One region of the Stutzerimonas sp. genome, then DNA from elsewhere that is predicted to be linked to it. Evidence: predicted binding sites of a transcription regulator. Region 1 holds the regulator's gene; each other region holds the start of a gene.
What was found. The regulator FliA, encoded in region 1, starts transcription of late flagellar genes. The targets are predictions, from matches to a motif close to CTAAAGTTTNNNNNNNNNNNGCCGNTAA.
Positions count from the first base shown of each region.

Region 1 (5,807 bases):
AGCGACTCGAATTCGTCGTCAGTGATTTCGTCACCGGCACCAGCAGTCGGCGCACCAGCAGAACCATCCAGGGCGCCGAGAAACTGCTCGAATTCGTTATCTGCCGTCGTGGCTTCCAACGCCGGTTCAACCGCGGCGTGCTCAGCAACCGGAACCTCCGTACCGGCAGGCTCAGCCAGACGCGACAGCGCAGCGAGCAGTTCGGGGGTTGCTGGCGTGACCTCGGTGCGCTCACGCACCTGAGTGAACATTTCGTTGACAGTGTCCAGTGCCTGCAGCACGACGTCCATCAATTCCGAGTCGACGCGACGCTCACCCTTGCGCAGGATGTCGAAGACGTTTTCGGCGATGTGGCAGCATTCCACCAATTCGTGTAGTTGGAGAAAGCCGGCACCACCTTTTACCGTATGGAAACCGCGAAAAATCGCATTGAGCAGCGCGGCGTCATCGGGGCTGCTTTCCAGCTCCACCAACTGCTCTGACAATAATTCGAGAATCTCGCCGGCTTCCACCAGGAAGTCCTGGAGGATTTCTTCATCGGCGTCGAAGCTCATATTCACCTTCCCCTAAAAGCCCAGGCTCGAAAGCAGATCATCGACATCGTCCTGCCCGGATACGACATCCTCACGTATATCGGCATGCATCTGCGGACCTTCACCGTTGGAAGGCTCTTTTTCTTGTTTTTTCTTTTCCTGCTCTGCGCGCATCGCTTCGCGGTCATGCTGGATGCCAGCCACGCGATCGACCTGCCCGGCCATCAGAACAAGATTGAGCAGATTGCTTTCGAGTTCGCTGATCAGACGGGTTACCCGCTTGATCACCTGGCCTGTCAGGTCTTGAAAGTCCTGCGCCAACATTATTTCGCTGAGATTCTGCGACAGCTGACTGCCATCGTTCATGGTGCGCTGAAGGAATTGATCGATGCGCTTGACCAGATCGCGGAACTGCTCGGCGTTCATGTCACGGCGCATGAAGCGCTGCCAATCGGCGGTCAGACTCTGCGCTTCGTAACTGACGTAGTTCACCAGCGGCGCGGACTCTTCGACCAGATCCATGGTGCGGTTGGCCGCTTTTTCGGTCATCTCCACCACATATGAAAGCCTGTCGGTGGCATCGGTAATCGGTGACGGGTCACCGCCCGTGGCGCAGGTATCCATCTCCAGCTTTACGATGGCGTTATGCAGCTCGCGGGTGAGCTTGCCCACTTCCTGATAGAGCCCTTGACTGCGGGCCTGATTGAGCTCATTGAACATCTGCGCCGCTTCGTCGAAGCGGCCCTGCTGCAGGCTTTCGATCAACTGAGGTGCATGAGCCCTCAGAGTCGCTTCGAACTCTGCCAGGCTTTGTTCTGCTTGCGTCATAGTGCCCTCGCGGCGTTACTTCAGCCGTTGACGCGCTCGAAGATTTTTTCGATCTTCTCTTTGAGCACTTGAGCCGTGAATGGCTTGACTACATAACCGTTTACGCCCGCCTGCGCGGCCTCGATGATCTGGTCGCGCTTGGCTTCGGCGGTGACCATCAGCACCGGAAGGTGCTTCAGGCGATCGTCGGCGCGCACAGCTCGAAGCAGATCGATGCCGCTCATTCCGGGCATGTTCCAATCGGTGACGAGGAAATCGAAACTGCCGCTCTTCAACATAGGCAGCGCGGTCGTGCCGTCATCTGCCTCTGCGGTATTGGTGAAGCCTAGATCGCGTAACAGATTCTTGATGATCCGTCTCATGGTCGAGAAGTCATCGACGATGAGAATTTTCATGTTCTTGTCCAAGTACACCTCCGTAATCCCGAAATTCCCAGAACCTGCTCACGGTCTGCTGCGGGCCTCATGAATGAAGCTCGTAAGGGCCTCTAATGCTTTTTTGCAAACCAGCCTTTAACGGGCGCGCCACTCACCGAGGCGAGCACGCAGGCGCGCCGCGCACTGACTGTGCAACTGGCTCACCCGCGATTCACTGACACCCAACACCTGGCCGATCTCCTTCAGATTCAGCTCTTCGTCGTAATACAACGAAAGCACCAGCTTTTCACGTTCGGGCAGGTTTCCGATGGCCTCGGCCAACGCCTGTTGAAAACGCTCGTCTTCAAGATCTCGGGACGGCTCCGGATGCGCACTGGCGGCATCCTCCCCGAATTCCCCATGTTCGCCTTCCTGAAGTAGATCATCGAAGCTGAACAAGCGGCTGCCCAGGGTGTCGCCCAGAATGCCGTAGTACTCATCGAGACTCAATTTAAGTTCGGCCGCAACTTCCTGATCTTTAGCGTCGCGACCTGTTTTGGCTTCAATTGTCCGAATCGCTTCGCTGACCATACGCGAGTTACGGTGGACCGAACGCGGAGCCCAGTCGCCCTTGCGGACCTCGTCGAGCATCGCGCCACGGATGCGAATCCCGGCGTAGGTCTCGAAGCTCGCGCCTTTGCCGGAGTCGTATTTTTTTGATGCCTCCAGCAGGCCGATCATGCCCGCCTGCATCAAGTCATCCACCTGCACACTCGCTGGCAACCGCGCCAGGAGGTGATAGGCGATGCGCTTGACCAACGGCGCGTACTGATCGATGAGCTGGTATTGCGAGTCTTTTGCCTGAGCTTTGCTGTAATACATACCGAGTCCAGCCGCTGTCAGTCGTTAGGCTCTGTGGTGGGCCTGACAAGGCGCTCCACAAAGAACTCCAAGTGGCCCCGCGGCGTTGCCGGCAACGGCCAGGTATCGATTTTTTGCGCGATGGCCTTGAACGCCAATGAACACTTGGCTCGCGGATAGGCCTCGTAGACGGCACGTTGCTTCTGTACTGCCTTGCGCACCGCCTCATCGTAAGGAATCGCGCCGACGTACTGCAGCGCCACATCGAGGAACCGCTCGGTCACCTTGGTCAGTTTAGCGAACAGATTTCGGCCTTCCTGCGGAGCGTGTGCCATGTTCGCCAGCACACGAAAGCGACTGATGCCGTAGTCGCGATTGAGTAGCTTGATCAACGCATAGGCATCGGTGATGGACGTCGGCTCGTCGGTCACGACCAGCAGTACCTCCTGCGCGGCGCGAACGAAACTCACGACGCCATCGCCGATACCCGCCGCGGTGTCGATGATCAGCACGTCGATATCATGACCGATATCGCTGAATGCCTGTATCAGCCCGGAGTGCTGCAACGTCGATAGCTGCACCATGCTCTGCGTACCCGAAGCAGCGGGCACGACGCGAATGCCGCCCGGGCCCTGAATCATTACATCACGCAGATCGCATTCACCAGCAATGACGTCAGCCAACGTGCGCTTGGTAGACAAACCCAGCAGCACGTCGACGTTGGCCAGCCCAAGGTCGGCATCAAGCAACACCACCCGGCGACCGAGGTCGGCCAAGGCCAGCGCCAGATTGACCGACACGTTGGTCTTGCCGACGCCACCCTTGCCGCCAGTCACTGCAATTACCTGTACGGGATGAATACCCATCTTCAAACGCCTATATCTTGCTGGGGCCCGGAGGCCATCGATGCGTTCAGCCAGAACGCGTCTTCTTTGTCTGTATCACCTAACAAAGCGTTCATCCGACCTTCCGTGAAGAACCGTTGTACAGCCCGGAGAACATATCGGCCATGGTCTCCTCGCTGGGAGTCTCTTCAGACTGCAGGCTCACTGCGCGACTGACCAGTTGGTGGCTACGTGGCAATTGCAGATCCTCGGGAATACGCGGTCCATCGGCGAGGTACGCGATGGGCAAATGCTGGCTGATCGTAAGGCCGAGCACATCACCCAAACTGCCGGCTTCATCCAGTTTAGTCAGAATGCAGCCCGCCAGCCCACAGCGACGGTAGTTATGCCATGTCGCTTTAAGCACTTGACTCTGGCTGGTTGCCGCCAGCACCAGGTAGTTCTTCGATTTGATACCGCGGTCGGCCAGCGCTTCGAGTTGCATACGCATCATCGGGTCGCCCGCAGGCAAGCCGGCGGTGTCGATGAGAATCAGGCGCTTGCGGGCCAAAGGCTCCAGCGTCTTGCTCAATGGCTGGCTGGGGTCGATCTGAATGACCGGCACATCGAGGATGCGACCAAGGGTCTTCAGCTGTTCCTGCGCACCGATACGGTAGTTGTCCATGCTCGCCAAGGCGATGCTCTGTGCGCCGTGCTGGAGCACGTAGCGCGCGGCGAGTTTCGCCAACGTGGTGGTCTTGCCGGCGCCGGCCGGACCAACCAGCGCGATGATACCGCCCTCTTCCAGTGGCTCGACCTTGCTGACCTTGATCGATTGCGCCAGGTGCGCCAACAGCATGCGCCAGGCCTGACGCGGCTCGGACACGGTAGCTACCTTCTCCAGCAGCGCGCGCGACAGTTCGGCCGGCAAGCCGATGCGCTGTAGGCGGCGCCAGAGGCTGGCCTGCTGCGGACGGCGACTCTGTTCATTGCCCCAGGCAATCGAGCCAAGCTGAACTTCGATCAGCTCACGCAAACCTTGCAGCTCCGAATGCATGGCTTCGACCGCGCGCGAATCGAACGACGCCACCGCGGCGCTGGCACTCGGCGCCGGTTGAACGGCAGCCGCAGACTTCTCGTCAAGCAGTTGACGGTCCTTACCCGCTTGAGCGCGAGACGGCGAGCTCAGCTCAGCGTGGGCACTGGCGATGCGCGCCTGCGTTTTACGCAGTTCCGCTTCGAGCGCCGGATTCGGCTGCTTGGGTGCTGCGGGCTCCATCGGGTAATCAAGCACAGCGGTCAGCTCGACGCCGCCAGCGACACGACGGTTGCCCGTGATCACGGCATCAGCGCCCAGCTCGTCACGAATCATCTTCATGGCGATACGCATGTCGGCTGCGAAGAAACGTTTGACCTGCATGGCCTGTACCCTCGGTTAATTCTGACCCACCGTGGAAACGATGGTGACTTGCTTGTTGTCCGGTATTTCCTGATAGGCGAGGACATGAATGTTCGGCACCGCCAGCCGGGCGAATCGCGAGAGCATCGCGCGGACCGGACCGGCTACCAGCAAAATCGCCGGCTTACCCAACATTTCTTGACGCTGTGCTGCCTCTACCAGGGAACGTTGCAACTTTTCGGCCATTCCCGGCTCCAGAAGAATGCCATCTTCGGAACCTTGACCAGCCTTCTGCAGACTATTGAGCAATATCTGTTCCAACCTTGGCTCAAGCGTGATGACAGGGAGCTGCGGCTCAAGCCCCACAACGTTTTGCACAATTGCGCGGGAGAGCGCGACCCGTACAGCAGCCACCATCGCGGCGGGATCTTGACTCTTCGCGGCCACGTTGGCGATAGCCTCGGCGATGGTGCGGATATCGCGAACCGGAACCTGTTCCTGCAGCAGCGCCTGCAATACCTTGAGCAGCGTCGACAACGAAATCATTCCCGGCACCAGCTCCTCGGCAAGCTTCGGCGAACTCTTGGCCAGCAGTTGCATCAGTTGCTGGACCTCTTCATGCCCCAGGAGCTCGTGGGCATGTTTGTGCAGCACCTGGTTCAGGTGAGTCGCAACCACGGTGCTGGCATCGACCACGGTGTAGCCGAGCGATTGTGCCTGATCGCGCTGACTGGCCTCGATCCACACCGCTTCCAGGCCGAATGCGGGGTCCTTGGCCGCGATCCCGTTGAGCGGACCGAACACCTGGCCCGGATTGATCGCCAGTTCGCGATCCGGGTAGACCTCGGCCTCAGCCAGGCTCACGCCCATCAGTGTCAAGCGATAGGCGTTGGGCAGAAGGTCGAGATTGTCGCGAATGTGCACCGACGGCATCAGGAAACCGAGATCCTGCGAAAGCTTCTTGCGCACGCCCTTGATCCGCGCCAGCAGCTGGCCGCCCTGGTTG
Region 1 covers NZ_CEXBBO010000003.1:133,855-139,661, forward strand. Annotated here, with positions in the region: gene AC2LD7_RS03015 (chemotaxis protein CheW) at 1-554, opposite strand, end outside; gene AC2LD7_RS03020 (protein phosphatase CheZ) at 567-1,361, opposite strand; gene AC2LD7_RS03025 (chemotaxis response regulator CheY) at 1,382-1,756, opposite strand; gene fliA (RNA polymerase sigma factor FliA) at 1,874-2,599, opposite strand; gene fleN (flagellar synthesis regulator FleN) at 2,617-3,444, opposite strand; gene flhF (flagellar biosynthesis GTPase FlhF) at 3,536-4,822, opposite strand; gene flhA (flagellar biosynthesis protein FlhA) at 4,838-5,807, opposite strand, start outside.

Region 2 (5,807 bases), on a different contig from region 1:
GCGCCTCGGCAGCCGGTTTGCTTTACCGTCTCCCTCCTTTTGCTACCCTCTGGCTCCCAGTCAAAGGAGTGACTCATGATGATCGAACAAACCCTCGCCCAAACGTTTGGCTACGACAGCTTCCGTCCCGGCCAGGAACAGGCCATTCGCGCCGTGGTGGCCGGTCGTTCGGCGGCGGCGATCTTTCCCACCGGCTCCGGCAAATCCTTGTGCTATCAGCTACCGGCGCTGCTGTTACCGCACCTGACATTGGTCGTCTCGCCGTTGCTGGCGTTGATGCAGGATCAACTGGCGTTCCTGCATCGGCACGGCATCGCGGCCGCCAGTATCGACTCGGCGCAAAGCCGCGGGCAGGCCAGCGAAACCATGAGCCGCGCCAAATCCGGCGAGCTGAAAATCCTGATGATTTCGGTGGAGCGCCTGAAGAACGAGCGCTTCCGCCACTTCATCAGCCAGGTACCGATTTCCCTGCTGGTAGTGGACGAGGCGCATTGCATCTCCGAATGGGGCCACAATTTCCGCCCGGATTACCTCAAGCTCCCCGATTACCAGCGCCAATTCAACATTCCCCATGTACTGTTGCTGACGGCCACGGCGACACCGCCGGTAATCGCCGACATGCAGGCCAAGTTCGCTATCGCCCCAGAAGACGTGGTGACCACTGGCTTTTACCGATCCAACCTCAATCTGCTTGTCGAACCGGTCGCGGGCTTCAACAAGCAGCGCCGGTTGGTGGACTGGCTGTCAGACAAGACCGGCCAGCCGACCATTGTTTATGTTACCCAGCAGAAGACCGCCGAGCAGGTCGCTGAGCATCTGGCGCAGCGCGGCTTCCCCGCCAGTGCCTATCACGCCGGGATGGCCCACGAATTGCGCGAGACCATCCAGCGGCGTTTCATGTCCGGCGAGCTGAATTGCATCGTCGCCACCATCGCCTTCGGTATGGGCATCGACAAGTCCGACATTCGCAATGTGGTGCATTACGACCTGCCCAAGTCGGTGGAAAACTACAGCCAGGAAATCGGCCGCGCCGGGCGCGATGGGCAGCCGTCCGACTGTCTGGTGCTGGCCAATCGCGACAGCCTCAACGTGCTGCAGAACTTCGTCTATGGCGACACGCCGGAACGCGAGGGCATCCGCAGCGTGCTCGACGAACTGCTCCAGGCAGGCGCGGGAGGCCAATGGGAGCTGATGCTCAACCAGCTGTCCGATGCGAGCAACATACGCCAGCTGCCGCTGAAGACCCTGTTGGTGCAGCTGGAACTGCGCGGCATCATCGCGCCACGCTTCGCCTATTTTGCCGAATATCGCTTCAAGTACCTGCTCGAACCCGAGGCGCTGGTCGCCAGGTTCGAGGGCGAGCGGCGGCAGTTCGTCGAGGCCGTCGTGCAAACCTCGGCCCGAGCGCGAACCTGGTGCACGCTGGACTTCGATGCGCTTTATCAGCAGCACGGCGCTGACCGCGCGCGGGTGGTCAAGGCGTTGGATTATTTCCAAGAGAAGGGTTGGATCGAGCTCGAAAGCAAGCAGATGACCGAGGTTTATGCGCTGCTCGACTCGAACTTCGATATTGAAGCTCTGAGTACCGAGCTGCATGCCTACTTCAAGCAGCACGAAACCAGTGAAATCGCCCGTATCGGCAACATGCTGGCGCTGTTCGAGTCGCCTGAATGCCTCAGCCAGCGCCTGGCTGCGTATTTTGGCGACAGCCAGGCGCCACAACGCTGTGGGCACTGTTCGGTATGCCGGGGGCTGGTTGCGCAGCTGCCTGAGCCGCCCGTGCTACCTCCGCTGGAGGCGATCGAGGTCGTGGCCCGCTGTGCCGATTTCAGCCAGCGCTACCGGCAGTTGAAGAACCGCGCAGCCAGCACTGAATGTCTGACGCGCTTCCTCTGCGGCATCAGCGCGCCGGTGTTCACCAAGCTCAAGGCGCGCGGTATTCCGGGATTCGCCTCGCTGGACGCTTATCCCTATGCCGAGGTGCGCGAGTACTTGGCGCGGTAGCGGCGCAGCCCAGGTTCAGGTGAACGTCCTGGCAAGATCACCTCAGCGCGTCGGCAGGCCAATCAACCGGCCGCGACGCCCTTGGTTTGCCGCGAAGTACCGGCGGTGAGGTTGCTGGAATTTCCAGCGCACCGAGCGGTTCGGAGATAAGCCTACACCGGCCGATTGCGTTTCGATGTGTTGTGCTACCGGCTCGGATTTCGCGGGCGAGCCGCTCGATACGCTGCCGAGCTCTTCAGCGTTCTCGCCGGTGATTTCGGCCAGTTTGCGTACCTTGCCGGCCGCCACCGCGAAACCGCGATCCATCTCACCGGCGCGTGCCGCCTCAGTTGCAGCATTGAGCGCCAGCAGGTTGGTCCGACCGGAGAGCTGCTGGATGGTCTGCACCACCGATTGAATGCACTGGCTCGGCTGCCTATTCATTGGCTCACCGGTGGCACCGGTAACAGTGCTTTAGTCTGCTCCTGCGCAACGGTTACCGCTAATCGCGGCGCAATTTTCGACCAAAGGGCTCTCAGTTGTCGCTTGCCTGCCGATATCAGAGCAATCCCCATAAGGAGCGACGTCATGTCTCGCTTTTTCGCCGACCTCGGTTTTCGCTGGAAAATCACCCTGCCGGTCAGCCTGCTGGCCTTGCTGCTGATATTGATGGGCGGGTCCGGCATGCGCGGCATCGACCAGACGGCAGCGTCCAGTGGCCTGTTGACCAAGCGGTACTTGCCGGCTATCAGCTTGCTGCTGAACGCCGATCGCGACCTCTACCAAGCCTTCGTCGCCGAGCGCAGCTTGCTTGGCAGCGCTGCCGGTTCGCATGCTCAAGCGCTGCGCGAGAGCCATACGGAAAACCTTCAGCAGGCTCATGATCGCGTGCAGCAATACGCGGCCATGCAGCCGGGAGCCGAGGCATTGGCGCTGGTGGAGCAGTTCGAACGTGGCTTCGAGCAATGGAAGCAGGTGTCGCAGCGCGCCATCGAACAGATCGATACCGATCCAACGGCAGCCAGTGCTTTGAGCTTCGGTGATAGCGAAGCGCGTTTCGATGCGATGCGCGATGTCATCGACAAGCTCGGCGAGCTTGAGGACCAGGCCTCGAATCGTGAAGGTGAGGCGGCCATGGCCAAGGGTGCGACGGCCGCGATGCTGCAGGGCGGGATTTTGCTGGTTGGTCTGCTCGGTTGTGTGCTGCTGGTGCTTGGCCTACCGATGGTCGTGCTGCGGCCGATGCGTCGATTGCTCGATCGCGTGCAACAGATTGCCGAGGGCGACGGCGACTTGCGCGCCCGGTTAGACGTGCGCTCTAACGACGAGCTGGGCCAGCTCGGCAATGCCTTCAACCTGTTCCTCGACAAACTGCAACCGCTGATCGCTGAGGTCGGCCGGGTGACGTCAGAGGTCGATACGGCGGCGCGCAGCATGGCCGGCTTGGCCGCGACGAACGATCAGTTGATCAGCAGCGAGCACGCTGCAGTCGATCAGGTCAGTACCGCTGCCACCGAAATGAGCGCTGCCGTTCATGAGGTGGCGCTCAATGCCCAGAATGCCTCGGACGCCGCACTACAGGCCGAGCGCCAGTCACGCGAAGGCGCCGCAGTGGTCAGCGGCACCGTCCAATCGATTCGTCAGCTTGCGCAGGAGGTCGAGAACGCGTCACAAGCCATTGAGGCATTAGCCGAGGAGACGTCGAGCATCGGGGCTGTGCTCGAGGTGATTCGCGGTATCGCCGAACAGACCAATCTGCTCGCACTCAACGCTGCCATCGAGGCCGCACGGGCCGGCGAGCAGGGGCGCGGTTTCGCTGTGGTGGCCGATGAAGTTCGGGCATTGGCAGCGCGCACCCAAGAATCGACCAAGGATATCCAGGTCCGCATCGAGCGTCTGCAGGGCGGCGTTGGCAAGGCGGTGCAGGCGATGCACGCCGGCAGCAGCAGGGCCCAAGACAGTGTTGAGCGTGTTGCGGGCGTCAATCAGGTCTTGGGCGGTATGACGCTTTCGGTGCAACGCATCAATGATATGGCTGCACAGATCGCCACCGCCTGCGAAGAGCAGAGCAGCGTCACGGAAGAGATTGCACGCAACATCACCGATATTCGTGATCTGTCCAGCGATGCGGCGGCGAACGCGACGCAGAGCAAGCAGGCCAGCCAGCAATTATCCAGCCTTTCGCAACGTCTGGCGGCGTTGATGGAGCGGTTCCGCGCTTAAGGTTGAGCACCGCACAAAGCCAGGCGTGCTGCTTGCCAAATGTACCGGTTACAACGTGTTGCTCGATTCGGCGTCCAGCTCGTTCCACAGCAGCTTGCCCAGGCCGGTATCGTCGGGCAGCAGCAAGAGGCTGAGGACGAATACCAGCAGCAAGCCCAGCGCATAAGCAAAGTTGATCAGCCGATGGCGTCGGCGCCGCTGCGCCTTGACCTGTCGAGCCGACTCCTCCGGTCTATCAGACAGGGCGGTCGATGGTTGGCTGGTCGGCTTGGTCGAGTGACTGGGCATGGGTGTCTCGATTGTTGCGAGCCTGCGCAGGCAGCGCCGGGCGCGGCGAAGTAGAACCGAAGTAAAGGCATATTGCCAGTATCTGCAATATCTATCCTTTGAAATTTCCAATTGCGTTCGCCAATGCGCCGGCACAGACGCCGCGGCGCCCTCGCTGAAACAAACGGAAAAGCTCCGGTAGGTCGTCCGGCCGGTGAGTGCGGCAGAGTCGACCATACTCAAGCGTCGACGCCGCCAACACCGACACGGAGAATCCGCCCATGCAGACGCGCCGCCAGCTTCTTCACCGTTCCGCCGTATTGGCGGCTATCGCCGCGCTAGGGCCGTTGTTGCCATCCGTGGCGCAGGCCGCCGAACCGTTACGGATGCGCAAGATTCCGTCTTCTGGCGAGATGCTGCCGGTGATCGGACTCGGTACTTCGCGTACCCATGACATCGGTCTCGACGATGCCGAAATGGATGCATTGCTCGACGTGTTGCGGGTATTCATCGAAGGCGGCGCCAAGGTCATCGACACCGCGCCGAGCTATGGCAACGCTGACCGAGTGGTTGGCGAACTGGTACAACGGCATAACGCACGTGAGCAGGTATTCCTCGCGACCAAGGTTTCTTCCACCGGTCGCGAACGCGGCTTGGCGCAGATCGAGGCTAGTTTCAAGGCGCTGCAGACCGACACCATCGACCTGATCCAGGTGCACAACCTGCAGGACACCAGCACCCAGCTCGGTCTGCTGCGCGAGCTGAAGGAACAGGGGCGCGTGCGCTATATCGGCGTGACCCACTACGTCGAGTCGGCTCATGATCGGCTGCTCGACGTGCTCAAGCAGGAGAAGGTGGACTTCGTTCAGTTCAACTACTCGGTCAGCGAGCGCAATGCCGAGGAACGTCTGCTGCCGTACTGCGCGGACAATGGTATCGCCACGCTGATCAACCGGCCATTCACCCGCGGCAACCTGCTGTCGCGGGTCAAGAACAAGCCGCTACCGGCCTGGGCGACGGAGATCGACGCCAGTTCATGGGCGCAGCTGTTGCTCAAGTTCATCCTGGCCGAGCCGGCCGTCACCACGGTGATTCCCGCCACTTCCAACCCGCGCTACATGGCTGACAACATTATGGCCGGGCAGGGCAGGCTGCCGGACGAGCGCCAGCGGAAGCTGATCGTCGAAGCCTTCCGCTGAGCGCCACGACGCCGCATTCTTCGCCGCTGGAGGCCGCATGCCCGTCCCACTCACAGCGCGCATTGCCGAGCTGATCAATGCCCGCCCCGGCGAGCTGCGCGCCGCGCTGGCGGGGTTCGGCCTGTTCTTCTGTCT
Region 2 covers NZ_CEXBBO010000054.1:6,209-12,015, forward strand. Annotated here, with positions in the region: gene AC2LD7_RS20685 (RecQ family ATP-dependent DNA helicase) at 79-2,004, shown strand; partial or broken gene AC2LD7_RS20690 (methyl-accepting chemotaxis protein) at 2,067-2,367, opposite strand; gene AC2LD7_RS20695 (methyl-accepting chemotaxis protein) at 2,572-4,206, shown strand; gene AC2LD7_RS20700 (hypothetical protein) at 4,255-4,494, opposite strand; gene AC2LD7_RS20705 (aldo/keto reductase) at 4,755-5,672, shown strand; gene AC2LD7_RS20710 (NTP/NDP exchange transporter) at 5,710-5,807, shown strand, end outside.
Region 2: AC2LD7_RS20695 (methyl-accepting chemotaxis protein) is a predicted target of FliA. The motif match lies at 2,516-2,543, and genes of this name have one in related genera.

Region 3 (5,807 bases), on a different contig from region 1:
CCCAAAGCCTGCGGGCGTCGCAAAACCATGCGGCTCAGCAAGCCCGAGGGGATTATCTGCTTTTCATTGCAGCGGATACGGCGGTCGTCATGGAGGATTGGCTCACCTCGATGTTGAATCATGCCCAGAGGCCGGAAGTAGGCGCCGTAGGTGTCAAGATGGTCAGTCCGGCGGGTGCGATTCAGCACGCCGGTATCGTGCTTGGTTTGCAAGGGCCCGCCTGCTCTCCGTTCGTGGGAGAAAAGTTGGATGCATCGGGCTACATGAATCGCCTTGAAGTTGACCAGAACTACAGTGCTGTCAGCGGCGCTTGCCTGATGATGGCGCGAGCGAAGTTCCTTGAGCTGGGAGGGTTGGACGAATCGGACAGCACGAAAAACTGGGCTGATCTTGATCTATGTCTCAGAGCCCAACAGGCTGGTTATCTCAATGTCTGGACGCCGCATGTCAGCGTAATGAAAGATCGTGCGGATGAGCCATTAAGTACGACTGAACAGGATGAGCTCTACGGTCGCTGGCTGCCTGTCCTGGCACGCGACCCGGCGTATAACCGGAACCTGTCTCTGGTAAAACCCGGTGGTTTCAAGCTTGCCGATAACGCGCTCTCCTGGCGTCCGACTTCTTCTTGGAAGCCATTGCCGAAAATATTGCTCCATCCTGGGGATATGTTCGGTTGCGGGCATTACAGGATGATCTACCCGTTTCAAGCCATGCAGGCTAATGGGCAGGCTGAGGGAACGATGTCGATCGGCCTGATGCATCCCACTGATCTGGAGCGATATGAGCCGGATGCGATAATCCTGCAGCGTCAGATCGGAGCAGAGCGCGTTGAGGCGATGCGAAGAATCCAGGCATTTTCGCGAGCATTCAAGGTATATGAGCTTGACGATTATTTGCCGAACGTCCCGGTCAAGAGCATTCACCGTACGCAAATGCCGAAGGATATCGTTCGATCCCTTCGTCAAGGGCTTGGCTTCGTCGATCGATTCGTTGTTTCTACCGAGCCGTTGGCCGATGCGTTCAGTGGTTTTCACTCGGACATTCTGGTGATGCCGAATCGCCTTCCAGCTGATATCTGGGAGAATCTTGAGCGAAAGCGAACCCGTCAAGGCCGCATGAGAGTCGGCTGGGCAGGGGGCTCAAGTCACGCCGGCGATCTGGCAATAGTGGCGGATGTCATCAAAGAGCTTGCGGGCGAGGTTGACTGGATTTTCTTCGGCATGTGTCCCGAGTCGCTGCGCCCCTACATTAAGGAATGGCACCAAGGCGTGAGCATTGAGCATTACGCCTCCACGCTGGCTGCCTTGGATTTGGATCTGGCCATCGCTCCGCTAGAACACAATATGTTCAATGCGTGCAAAAGCAACCTGAAACTACTCGAGTATGGCGCCTGTGGTTATCCAGTGGTGTGTACCGATATCGAGCCGTACCGTGGAGGTCTGCCTGTTACGCGGGTAAGAAATCGATTTTCCGAATGGGTTGACGCAATACGCGGTCACATTGCCGAGCGTGAGGCAACCGAGCGTCTCGGCGATGAGCTTCGTACGGTGGTTCGCCGTGATTGGTTATTGACCGGGAACGCAGTGGATCAGTGGCTCGCGGCTTGGACGGGACGATGATTCGATTTTATAACTGACGTCACTCCGAAACGGTTTTTTTGTGAGCCCTCGCGGCGTCTTATTTGAACCTTGGCGGGACATTCGAATGAAAGGGCTTTTGGCGAATATAGGGTGCGTTCGCCAAAAGCCCGGAGCTCAATCACCCCAGCGGACATTCCCGCCCGCTCGCTTGCTGGCGTGTTTTTGTTCAGACGGGCTTCCTAAAGCATAAGCCCCGGCGTCGATAGCTCGTGCTATCCAAGCCAGCCGTCTCCATCTGCTGGCAGTAATCGCCCGCCGCAGTGATATTCCTCATTAGTAAAGTTCTTCACCTCTTGGTCGATACAGATTCCAGTTCGGCCGGTTACCGGCCGTACAAAACTCTTGAATCGGTACGAGCGGGCAGTTTCGAAAAAATAAACGAGCAGCCCTAAAGGTCCCAGACGAAACGCCGATACAAGAGATGAATGCGAACTCACTGGTTGCCTGAGCATTGCAGGCTAGGGTCGCAACCCAGGCAAAACAAGCTAGGTCCGATGGAGGACAAACATCATGGCTTTGACCGTTAACACCAACGTTGCTTCCCTGAATACTCAGCGCAACCTGAACAACTCTTCCAACTCGCTGGCCACTTCTATGCAGCGCCTGTCGACCGGTAGCCGGATCAACAGCGCGAAAGACGATGCTGCCGGTCTGCAGATCGCGAACCGCCTCACCAGTCAGGTTAACGGACTGGGCGTTGCTGTAAAGAACTCCAACGATGGCATTTCGATGGCTCAAACGGCCGAAGGCGCGCTGCAGCAGTCCACTAACTTGCTGCAGCGTATGCGCGATTTGGCTCTGCAGTCGGCCAACGGTTCCAACAGTGATTCCGAGCGTAAAGCACTGAACTCTGAAGTAAGCGAGTTGAAGAAAGAACTCGATCGTATTTCGAACACCACGACGTTTGGTGGTAAGAAATTGCTGGATGGCAGCTTCGATACCACCACGTTCCAAGTGGGAAGCGCCGCCAACGAAACTATCAGTGTTAAGATTGACGAAATGAGCACTGACTCCCTGAAAGGCAAGTCTTTCGAGGGCTCCGTTGCTGCAGCGACCGGAACCGCGAGCGCCTCAGGCACCGTTACTGTAAGTGGAACCGTTAATGGTGAAGACTTCACCGTGACCACCACCATCGCAAGTGGCACCACTGCTGCCGAGGCAACTCAGCAGATCGCAACTGCAATCAACGATGCAAACGTAGGTTTGGGTGCTTTTGTAACCGAAGGCGGAGACACCAAAATCGTTTCTGGTCTGGATACTGACGGATCTGCAAACGCGCTGACTGCATTGTCTATCAGTGGTGTACCTACGGGCCTGGCGGCTGGTAGTGCTTATACGGCCGCAACATCGGCAACAGAAACTAAAGTGTCGGCAATCGACGTAAGCACGGTACAGGGGTCTCAAGAGGCTGTGATGGTCATTGACCAAGCCATTCGAGATATCGATTCACAGCGTGCTGACCTCGGTGCTGTTCAGAACCGCTTCGAGAACACTATCGGAAACCTGCAGAACATTTCCGAGAACGTCTCTGCCGCTCGCGGTCGTATTCAGGACACTGACTTCGCTGCTGAAACCGCCAACCTTAGCAAGAATCAGATCCTGCAACAGGCTGGTACTGCGATCCTGGCCCAGGCCAAGCAGTTGCCGCAGGCAGTGCTGAGCCTGCTGCAGTAAAAGCGGCTCTAACATGGCGTAAGGATGGGGAAGTGCTTGTCACTTCCCCATCGATTCATTCGAGGTGAATCATGGACGTCGCAAAAATGACAGGCATCGCAGCTGCGTTGACCCCGTTCAGTCCCGCACCCAGCGTTCCGAAGGAGCCTGGGTTTTCGTCGTTTGATCGGCAGGTGCTTGCTACGCCTGGCGAGGATCTGGATGCGCGGCCGGAGGCTGTCGGCGAGGCGGTGGAAAAATTGCGCGCACAGATGCAAAGTGCGCAGCGTGATTTGAGTTTCAGTGTCGACGACTCGACAGGAGACCTTGTCGTTCAGGTTGTCGACGGTGAGTCGGGCAAGATAGTTCGGCAAATTCCGTCAGAAGAAATTCTGCGTTTGGCTGAACGGCTCGACGAGATGCGCAGCCTGTTATTCGAGACCAAGGCCTAAACGGCACGGATATTGAATGGCAAGCGGATTGTTCTACAACGTTGTTTTCTTGACGAGGTAAGGTTATGGCGGGCGTAACGGGCATCGGTTCCGGAATCGATATCGACAGTATCGTAGCCAGTATGGTGGCTGCGGAGCGCGCGCCAAAAGAGTCGCAGCTCAGCACGCTTGAGTCCAAAACCACCACGCGGATAACGGCAATCGGCACGCTGAAAAGTGCCATCAGCGAGTTTCAGACAGCGTTGGGTAAGCTAAACAAGCCCGAGCTGTTTCAGGCCAGAGCGGCAACCTCTTCTGATGCTGACCTGCTTGCAGTAACGGCGGGGATATCGGCAGGTGCCGGCAGCTATAAAGTCGAAATCAGTCAGCTTGCAGCTGGGAGCAAAGTAGCGCTTCAGGCGATAGCTGACGACTCCGAAACGCCGGTAACCCTCGGTAGCGGAACCCTCACTGTCAGTATTGGTGACATTGCACTGCCTGCGATCACGGTGGGTGAGGGGAACAACACCTTGGCCGGTATTAGGGATGCCATTAACAAGGCCGGCGCTGAGAAAGGTCTGAGCGCAACCATCGTAACTGACAATTCTGGATCTCGGTTGGTGCTTAGCAGCTCAACTACAGGTGAGAACGAAGACATTACTGTCTCGGTGAGCGGAGCGAGTGGTGATCTGTCCAAATTAGCTTTTGCTGGCGGAACGGCAGCACCGGGTAATGACGGTTCGGCGGGTGTCATAACTAAAGCCAGCAGCGCCGAGCTCACCATTGATGGTTTGAGTGTGATCAGCAAGACCAACAAGATCGATACCGCCATTGAGGGGGTTACGTTGGACTTGAAAGGACTTACGGAGGTTGGCAAGCCGTTGACAATTGGCGTAACACTGGATGAAGCCGGCGTTACCAAACAGATCCAAACCTTCGTCGACGCTTATAACAAGCTGATAGGTGTTGTGAATGCCCAGACGAAGGTTACCCCAGTTGGCGATGGCAAAACGCCGGTAACCGGTGCGCTGGTTGGAGATGCAACTGCTCGGACTTTGCTCAACACCATTCGTAATGAACTGGTAACAATTGGGGGTTCGGGTAATATCCGTGCGCTCAGCGATATCGGTATTACAACCCAAAGAGATGGCACACTCAAAGTAGACAGCGATAAGCTAGCCGAGTTGACCAGCAACAGCTTCGAGGAGTTGGCCAACCTGTTTGCTGGCGAGAAGGGCTTGGCGACCCGGCTTGATGAAAAGCTCAAACCATACACTGAAACTGGCGGCATTCTTGAGCAGCGAAACAAGTCGATGACCGAGACCATTTCCAACATCGACAAGCAGAAGGAAGATCTCAACCGGCGCATTACTTCTCTGCAAGAGCGTCTCTACAAGCAATTCAATGCGATGGATTTGCTGGTTGGCCAGTTGAGTAATACCTCGAATAGCTTGATTGCTTCTCTGGAAAATCTTCCGTGGGCGGCAAGCAATTCAAAATAATGCGCATCGCATAACGAAGCCGCCATTTAGGCGGCTTTGTTCGTTCAAAAAGTTGATGCAGCCATAAAGTTTTTCAGCGATCGCCCGATACATTGATATGCAAATTGATGTGGCAAGGGGCTCATCCAAAATGAATGCTATGGCAGCAATGAGGCAGTACCAGCAGGTTGGCGTAAAGGTCCAGGTTAACGAGGCTGATCCACATCGATTGATTCAGATGCTAATGCAGGGTGGCCTAGATCGTATTGCCCAAGCCAGAGGTGCAATGGAGCGTGACGCATATGCGGAGAAAGGAGCGCTGATCGGAAAGGCGGTTAATATCATCGGCGGGCTGCGAGATGTGTTGGACAAGCAGGCGGGCGGCGAGTTGGCGGAGAATCTTGATCGTCTTTACGAGTTCATGACTATGCGACTATTCGAAGCCAGTCGTCACAATGAAGTGAGCAAGCTGGATGAGGTCGCGAAACTGCTGGGTGAAATCAAGGAAGGGTGGGACGGCATCGCACCCAGGCCTGATTGAAAGCCCTAAAACACAGGCGTTTTGTAACGCTAACGCACTGTCTGGTAATCGCGCCAACCAG
Region 3 covers NZ_CEXBBO010000018.1:81,008-86,814, reverse strand. Annotated here, with positions in the region: gene AC2LD7_RS12730 (TDP-N-acetylfucosamine:lipid II N-acetylfucosaminyltransferase family protein) at 1-1,619, shown strand, start outside; gene AC2LD7_RS12725 (flagellin) at 2,151-3,314, shown strand; gene AC2LD7_RS12720 (flagellar protein FlaG) at 3,386-3,745, shown strand; gene fliD (flagellar filament capping protein FliD) at 3,811-5,226, shown strand; gene fliS (flagellar export chaperone FliS) at 5,357-5,746, shown strand.
Region 3: AC2LD7_RS12725 (flagellin) is a predicted target of FliA. The motif match lies at 2,029-2,056, and genes of this name have one in related genera.

Region 4 (5,807 bases), on a different contig from region 1:
GACACCCTGACGGCTCAGGTCGGCGCGGGCTTGTTCCAGTGACTGGCCAAGCTTGACCGGATCGGAATAGACGCTGCTAGAAAGTTTGCAATGGCCAACGGCACGGGATTCGCTGCCATCTACAACGGTGATGCTGAGCTCACCATCGCCTTCAAGAAGGGTCCAGGCGACGCACTGGAAGGGCTTGAACGCGCGATCAGTGATGAGAAGGGCGTCGTTGAAGCGAAGAGGGCTGTTCATGGGGCATGTCTCTCTGTGTGATACCCAAGGAATCGGATTGAGCCTTGCCGCCAGGCTGCCGGCGTTGGCCTTACATTCCATTGATGTACACAGAGGACTGATAAGTCACATTGAGAGTTCGTCATCCTTAAGTATTTTTACAATTAGTCGAAGGTATAACACTGGGTGTGCTTCTGTTCGTCATCAAGCCTGTGGCGCATGCCGCAATTTTGCTGGCGCGGTGCGGTCTTTCCAGTCGTTTGGAGCAACATTAAACAACCGGCGGAGTTGTATCGGCGTGGCGAGAAAGCTATCGCTGAGATGAAAAAAATGGCCGGGGCTTTAAGCACCCGGCCATTTAATTTTGTTTATAACTACCGAACGCTGAGTGGCATCGACTACGCCGTCACACCTTGAACTGCCGGAGCAGCCTATTCAACTGTTCGGCCAGTTCCCCCAGCTGATCGCCAGCTGCGCTCGATTGCTCCGCGGCAAGGGTACTCTCCTGTGCCAGTCCGGCTGCCTGAGTTACGTTCTGATTGATGTCTTCGACCACGTGGGCCTGCTGCAGCGTAGCGCTGGCAATCGAGGCGTTGAGGCCCGACAGGGTGCGCAGTGCCTGTGCGATCTGACCCAGGCTTTCACCTGCCTGACTGGCTTGTTCGACAGTGGCTTGCGAAGCTCGACTACTTTCCATGATGACGGTGACTGCGGCACCGGAATTCTTCTGCAAGCGTTCGATCATCGTATGGATTTCCGCGGTCGACTGCTGTGTGCGCTGCGCCAGCAGGCGGACTTCGTCAGCCACGACGGCGAAACCACGACCTTGCTCACCAGCACGCGCCGCCTCGATCGCTGCGTTTAGTGCCAGGAGATTGGTTTGGTCGGCAATCGAACCGATCACCTCAAGGACCGAGCCGATCTTGGTGGTTTCATCTGCCAGCGATTGAATCACGCCGACAGCTTCGCCGATGGTAGTCGACAGCTCACCGATCTGTTGCAGGCTGGTTGCGATGCTGCGCTGGCCATGACCTGCCTGGCTTTCGGCTTCTCCGACCTCGCTGGAAGCATGCTCGGCATTCTTCGCTACCTCCTGTACCGCATAAGTCACTTCGTTGATGGCCGTTGCCACCAGTTCCATTTGCTGCGATTGCTGCTGGCTCTGCTTGTGCGCTTGTCCGGCAAGCCCGCCGAGGGCATTGGAGGATTGCTCCAGCGATCCAGCAGTTTCGAACAGCTGACCGATAACCGTACGGAGCTTCTGAATAAAGGTGTTGAAGTCGCGGCTCAGGGTCGTCAGCTCGTCATTTCCCGAGACGTCGAGGTTGCGTGTGAGATCGGCTTCGCCGCTGGCGATGTTGGCCATGGCCTGCATGGAGTGGCGCAACGGCTGGGTGATGCTACGAATGAGAATGGCGACCAACACGGCCATCAGCGCGGCGATAGCCAGCCCGATGATGGAGAAGCGAACCAGGTAATTCCGGAATTCCGCTTCCACGTCGTCGACATAGATGCCTGTGCCGATGATCCAGCCCCAGGGCTTGAACAGCTCAACGTAGGAAATCTTCGGTACGGGGTCCTTTGCGCCTGGTTTGGACCATTGGTAATCCACCAGACCTGCGCCCTGCAGTCGGGCTATTTTGACCATCTCGTTGAACAGCGCCTTGCCGTTCGGATCTTTAAGATTGGATAGGTTTTGACCTTCTAGTTCCGGCTTCATGGGATGCATGAGCATCGTCGGCGTCATGTCGTTGATCCAGAAATAATCGTTCTGGCCGTAGCGCAGCACGCGGATCTGGTCCATGGCGGCCTTTTGCGCCTCGGCGGTACTCAGGGTCCCGCTGGCTTCGAGCTGCTGGTAATAGTCGAGAATGCCGTTGGCCGTCTCGACGATGTTTTGGGTCATGACCTGCTTGCCCTTGTACAGGTCAGTCCGTACTTGCTGAATCATCAACAGGCCGAGGATGAATAGCATGGCGACTGCTACCACCGGAATCAGCCAGAGGCGTTTACTGATCGGGAAATTTCGCAGCAGATTCATTGGCTTGTGAGCTCCTGTTGAGGCTTTATCTACATTATTTTTGTAAGGTGTGTCGGGCTGGAGCCTGGCGTCATGGTCTGCCCTGGGGTTTTTCATATGGCAGCGATTGTTTTCATACGCCATCGAATAGCGTTTCGGCAGATCTCGATAAAAGATGAGAGTGCCAGCTTCGAGGCAGTGAATTTAATTGGTACAAGCGAGTCAGAACAGCGCTCAGATGGCTGTCTGGCATATACCTTGGTTGCATATTCAAGCGCGGTGGTTTGCACCGCTGATGGGGATTAGATGGATCTTTGGATTGCCTTCCAGGCATTGATTCTAGGTGTGGTAGAAGGCATCACTGAATTTCTCCCTATTTCCAGTACGGGACACCAGATCATCGTTGCCGACCTGATCGGCTTTGGCGGCGAGCGGGCACTGGCTTTCAACATCATCATCCAGCTGGGCGCGATCTTGGCTGTGGTGTGGGAGTACCGGCGCAAGATTTTCGACGTGGTGATTGGGTTGCCCAAGGAAAGACAGGCGCAAAAGTTCACCGGCAATCTGCTGGTGGCGTTCTTTCCCGCTGTGGTACTCGGAGTGACTTTTGCAGATCTGATTCACGAATACTTGTTCAATCCGATTACTGTGGCGACTGCGCTGGTTATTGGTGGCGTGGTCATGCTCTGGGCGGAAAAGCGTCAGCACCGCGTCCAGGCAGAGACCGTCGACGACATGCACTGGACCCACGCGCTGAAGGTGGGTTGCGCCCAATGCTTGGCGCTTATTCCGGGCACGTCGCGTTCCGGGGCCACCATCATCGGCGGGTTGTTGTTCGGACTGTCTCGCAAAGCGGCCACCGAGTTTTCCTTCTTCCTGGCGATGCCGACCATGGTCGGCGCGGCGGTCTACTCGGGCTATAAATACCGCGAGCTGTTTCAGCCGAGCGACTTTCCGGTGTTTGCGATCGGCTTCGTCACCTCGTTCATCTTCGCGATGCTGGCGGTTCGGGCACTACTGAAATTTATAGGCAACCATAGCTATGCGGCATTTGCCTGGTATCGAATCATCTTCGGCATCATCATCCTGGCGACCTGGCAGTTCAGCCTGATCGACTGGAGTACAGCAACGGGCTGAGCGCGCTGAAAAGCTGATTGCTGAAGGAGCGCCCCCGTGAACGCTTACGAACATCAATTGCTGCAGACCAATGGCATCACGCTAAGCGTCTACAGTGCAGGGCCGGAACAAGGGCCGGTGGTCTGGCTGCTGCACGGCTTCCCGGAGAGTTGGTATTCGTGGCGCCATCAGATGCGTGCTCTTGCCGAGGCGGGCTACCGCGTCCTGGTGCCGGAAATGCGCGGCTATGGGCGCACCAGTGCCCCTGACGATACAGCCGCGTATGACTTGATTACCGTGTGTGGCGACATTCAGGCCGCGATGGATCTGCTCGATCATCGCTCGGTGGCGGTAGTTGGTCACGACTGGGGCGCCCCCATTGCCTGGCACCTGGCGTTGCTTGAGCCCCTGCGAGTCCGTGCAGTTGCCGCGATGGCCGTCCCTTACGGCGGGCGCCCGAAAAAGCCTGCCATCGAAATCATCCGCAGCCAGTTCGCTGACCGCTTCAACTACATCCTTTATTTCCAGCAACCCGGTGTCGCCGAGGCGGAGCTGGATCAGGATATTCCGCGGACCTTGCGAATGATGATGCACAACACCTCGGCGGCCGTGCCCAAGGATTTCTTCCTGCAGAACAAGCCGGCCGACAGCTCCCTTTACTTTGGAATGCAGGACCCCGGCATGCCTCCGACATGGTGCGGTCCTGACGCCTTTGAGGTATATGAACGCACCTTCGAGGGGCGTGGCTTTCGAGGGGCGCTCAACTGGTACCGCAACTTCCAGCGGAACTGGGAGCGGACCGCACCGCTCGCCGAGCGCAGGGTTGAACAACCGGCGCTGTTTCTGCTGGGTGATAAGGACCCGGTCGGAACGCTCGAAGCGCACACGTTGCAGAAGATGCCTACCTGGGTGCCGGATCTTGAGCAGCACCTACTGAGCGACTGCGGTCACTGGATACAGAACGAGCAGCCTGAACGGGTCAACGAGTTGCTGCTGAATTTCCTGAGCCGTCGATATCAATTCGGGCAGTAGTCCGAACGGCGCGAACCATTGCCGCCGGACAAACGCCCGCTAGAATGCTGGACCTTTGTCATCGAGCCTTTCCATCATGGAATTACGTGGTCGGCTGAAAAGCTGGAACGATCAGAAAGGATTTGGCTTTATCCGGCCTGAGCAGGGCGGTGACGACATCTTCGCGCATATCTCGGCCATGCGCGGTGCCCGCCGACCCGTGCAGGGCGACCGGGTGTTGTATCTGAGCGAACGGGACAAGGCCGGGCGCATGTGTCGTGCCACGCATATTCGTCTGGATGCGCCAATGTCGCTCGACGAGTCAGCCATTCGTCGCAAGCCGGTCCTGCCGAAGCCTAACCCCGCACAGCGTACAAAGGACGAGCCGCGCGCTCGCCGAAATGGTCCGCTTCGACAACCGCTGCTGAAATCGCTGTGTTTCGTCCTGGTTTGCCTGTTGCCGTCGCTCGGTATTCTCCGACTGGCCGGGCAGGGCAGCTACTGGCCGCTGTTTGCCTACTCGCTGGGAAGCCTATTAGCCTTTGCCCTTTATGTGCACGACAAACGCAGTGCGCTGCGCCGCGGCTGGCGCACACCGGAGGCGCGTCTGCATCTGGTCGAACTGCTCGGTGGCTGGCCGGGTGCGCTGGTCGCCCAGCAGGCATTGCGACACAAGACCCGCAAGCTGTCGTTCCAGCTGGTGTTCTGGCTAATCGTAATCGCGCACCAGGTGGCATGGTTCGACTATCTGCATCTCCAGCGGCTGTATCGATTGTTGCCGCATGCCTGAGCTCAACCCGGCCCAGGCAGCGGTGGGAGCGTTACTCGATGACAAACTGCAGACGTAAAAACGCCCCGTATTGACGGGGCGCCTTTCATGGCCTGTAACTCTTAAATCACGCCAAGGCTACGCAGGTAATCATCGTAGGTGCCGCTGAAGTCGGTCACGCCCGAGTCGGACAACTCGATGATGCGTGTCGCCAGCGAGCCGACGAACTCGCGGTCATGGCTGACGAAGATCAGCGTGCCCGGATAGTTCTCTAGCGCCAGGTTCAACGCCTCGATCGACTCCATGTCGAGGTGGTTGGTCGGTTCGTCCATCACCAGCACATTGGGCTTTTTCAGGATCAGCTTGCCGAACAGCATGCGGCCTTGCTCGCCACCGGAAATCACCCGAACGGATTTTAGAATCTCGTCGTTGGAGAACAGCATGCGACCGAGCGTGCCACGCACCACCTGTTCCCCGCCCTGAGTCCACTGACCCATCCAGTCGAACAGCGTCACGTCGTCTTCGAAGTCATCGGCGTGGTCCTGCGCGTAGTAGCCGAGCTCAGCGCTTTCGGTCCATTTCACCGAACCGGCGTCGGGCTGCAGTTCGCCGACCAAGGTGCGCAGCAGGGTGGTCTTGCCGATGCCGTTGGGCCCGATGATGGCGACGCGC
Region 4 covers NZ_CEXBBO010000009.1:105,053-110,859, reverse strand. Annotated here, with positions in the region: gene AC2LD7_RS07995 (hypothetical protein) at 1-240, opposite strand, end outside; gene AC2LD7_RS07990 (methyl-accepting chemotaxis protein) at 626-2,260, opposite strand; gene AC2LD7_RS07985 (undecaprenyl-diphosphate phosphatase) at 2,546-3,376, shown strand; gene AC2LD7_RS07980 (alpha/beta fold hydrolase) at 3,413-4,387, shown strand; gene AC2LD7_RS07975 (DUF1294 domain-containing protein) at 4,464-5,156, shown strand; gene AC2LD7_RS07970 (ABC-F family ATPase) at 5,258-5,807, opposite strand, start outside.
Region 4: AC2LD7_RS07990 (methyl-accepting chemotaxis protein) is a predicted target of FliA. The motif match lies at 2,392-2,419, and genes of this name have one in related genera.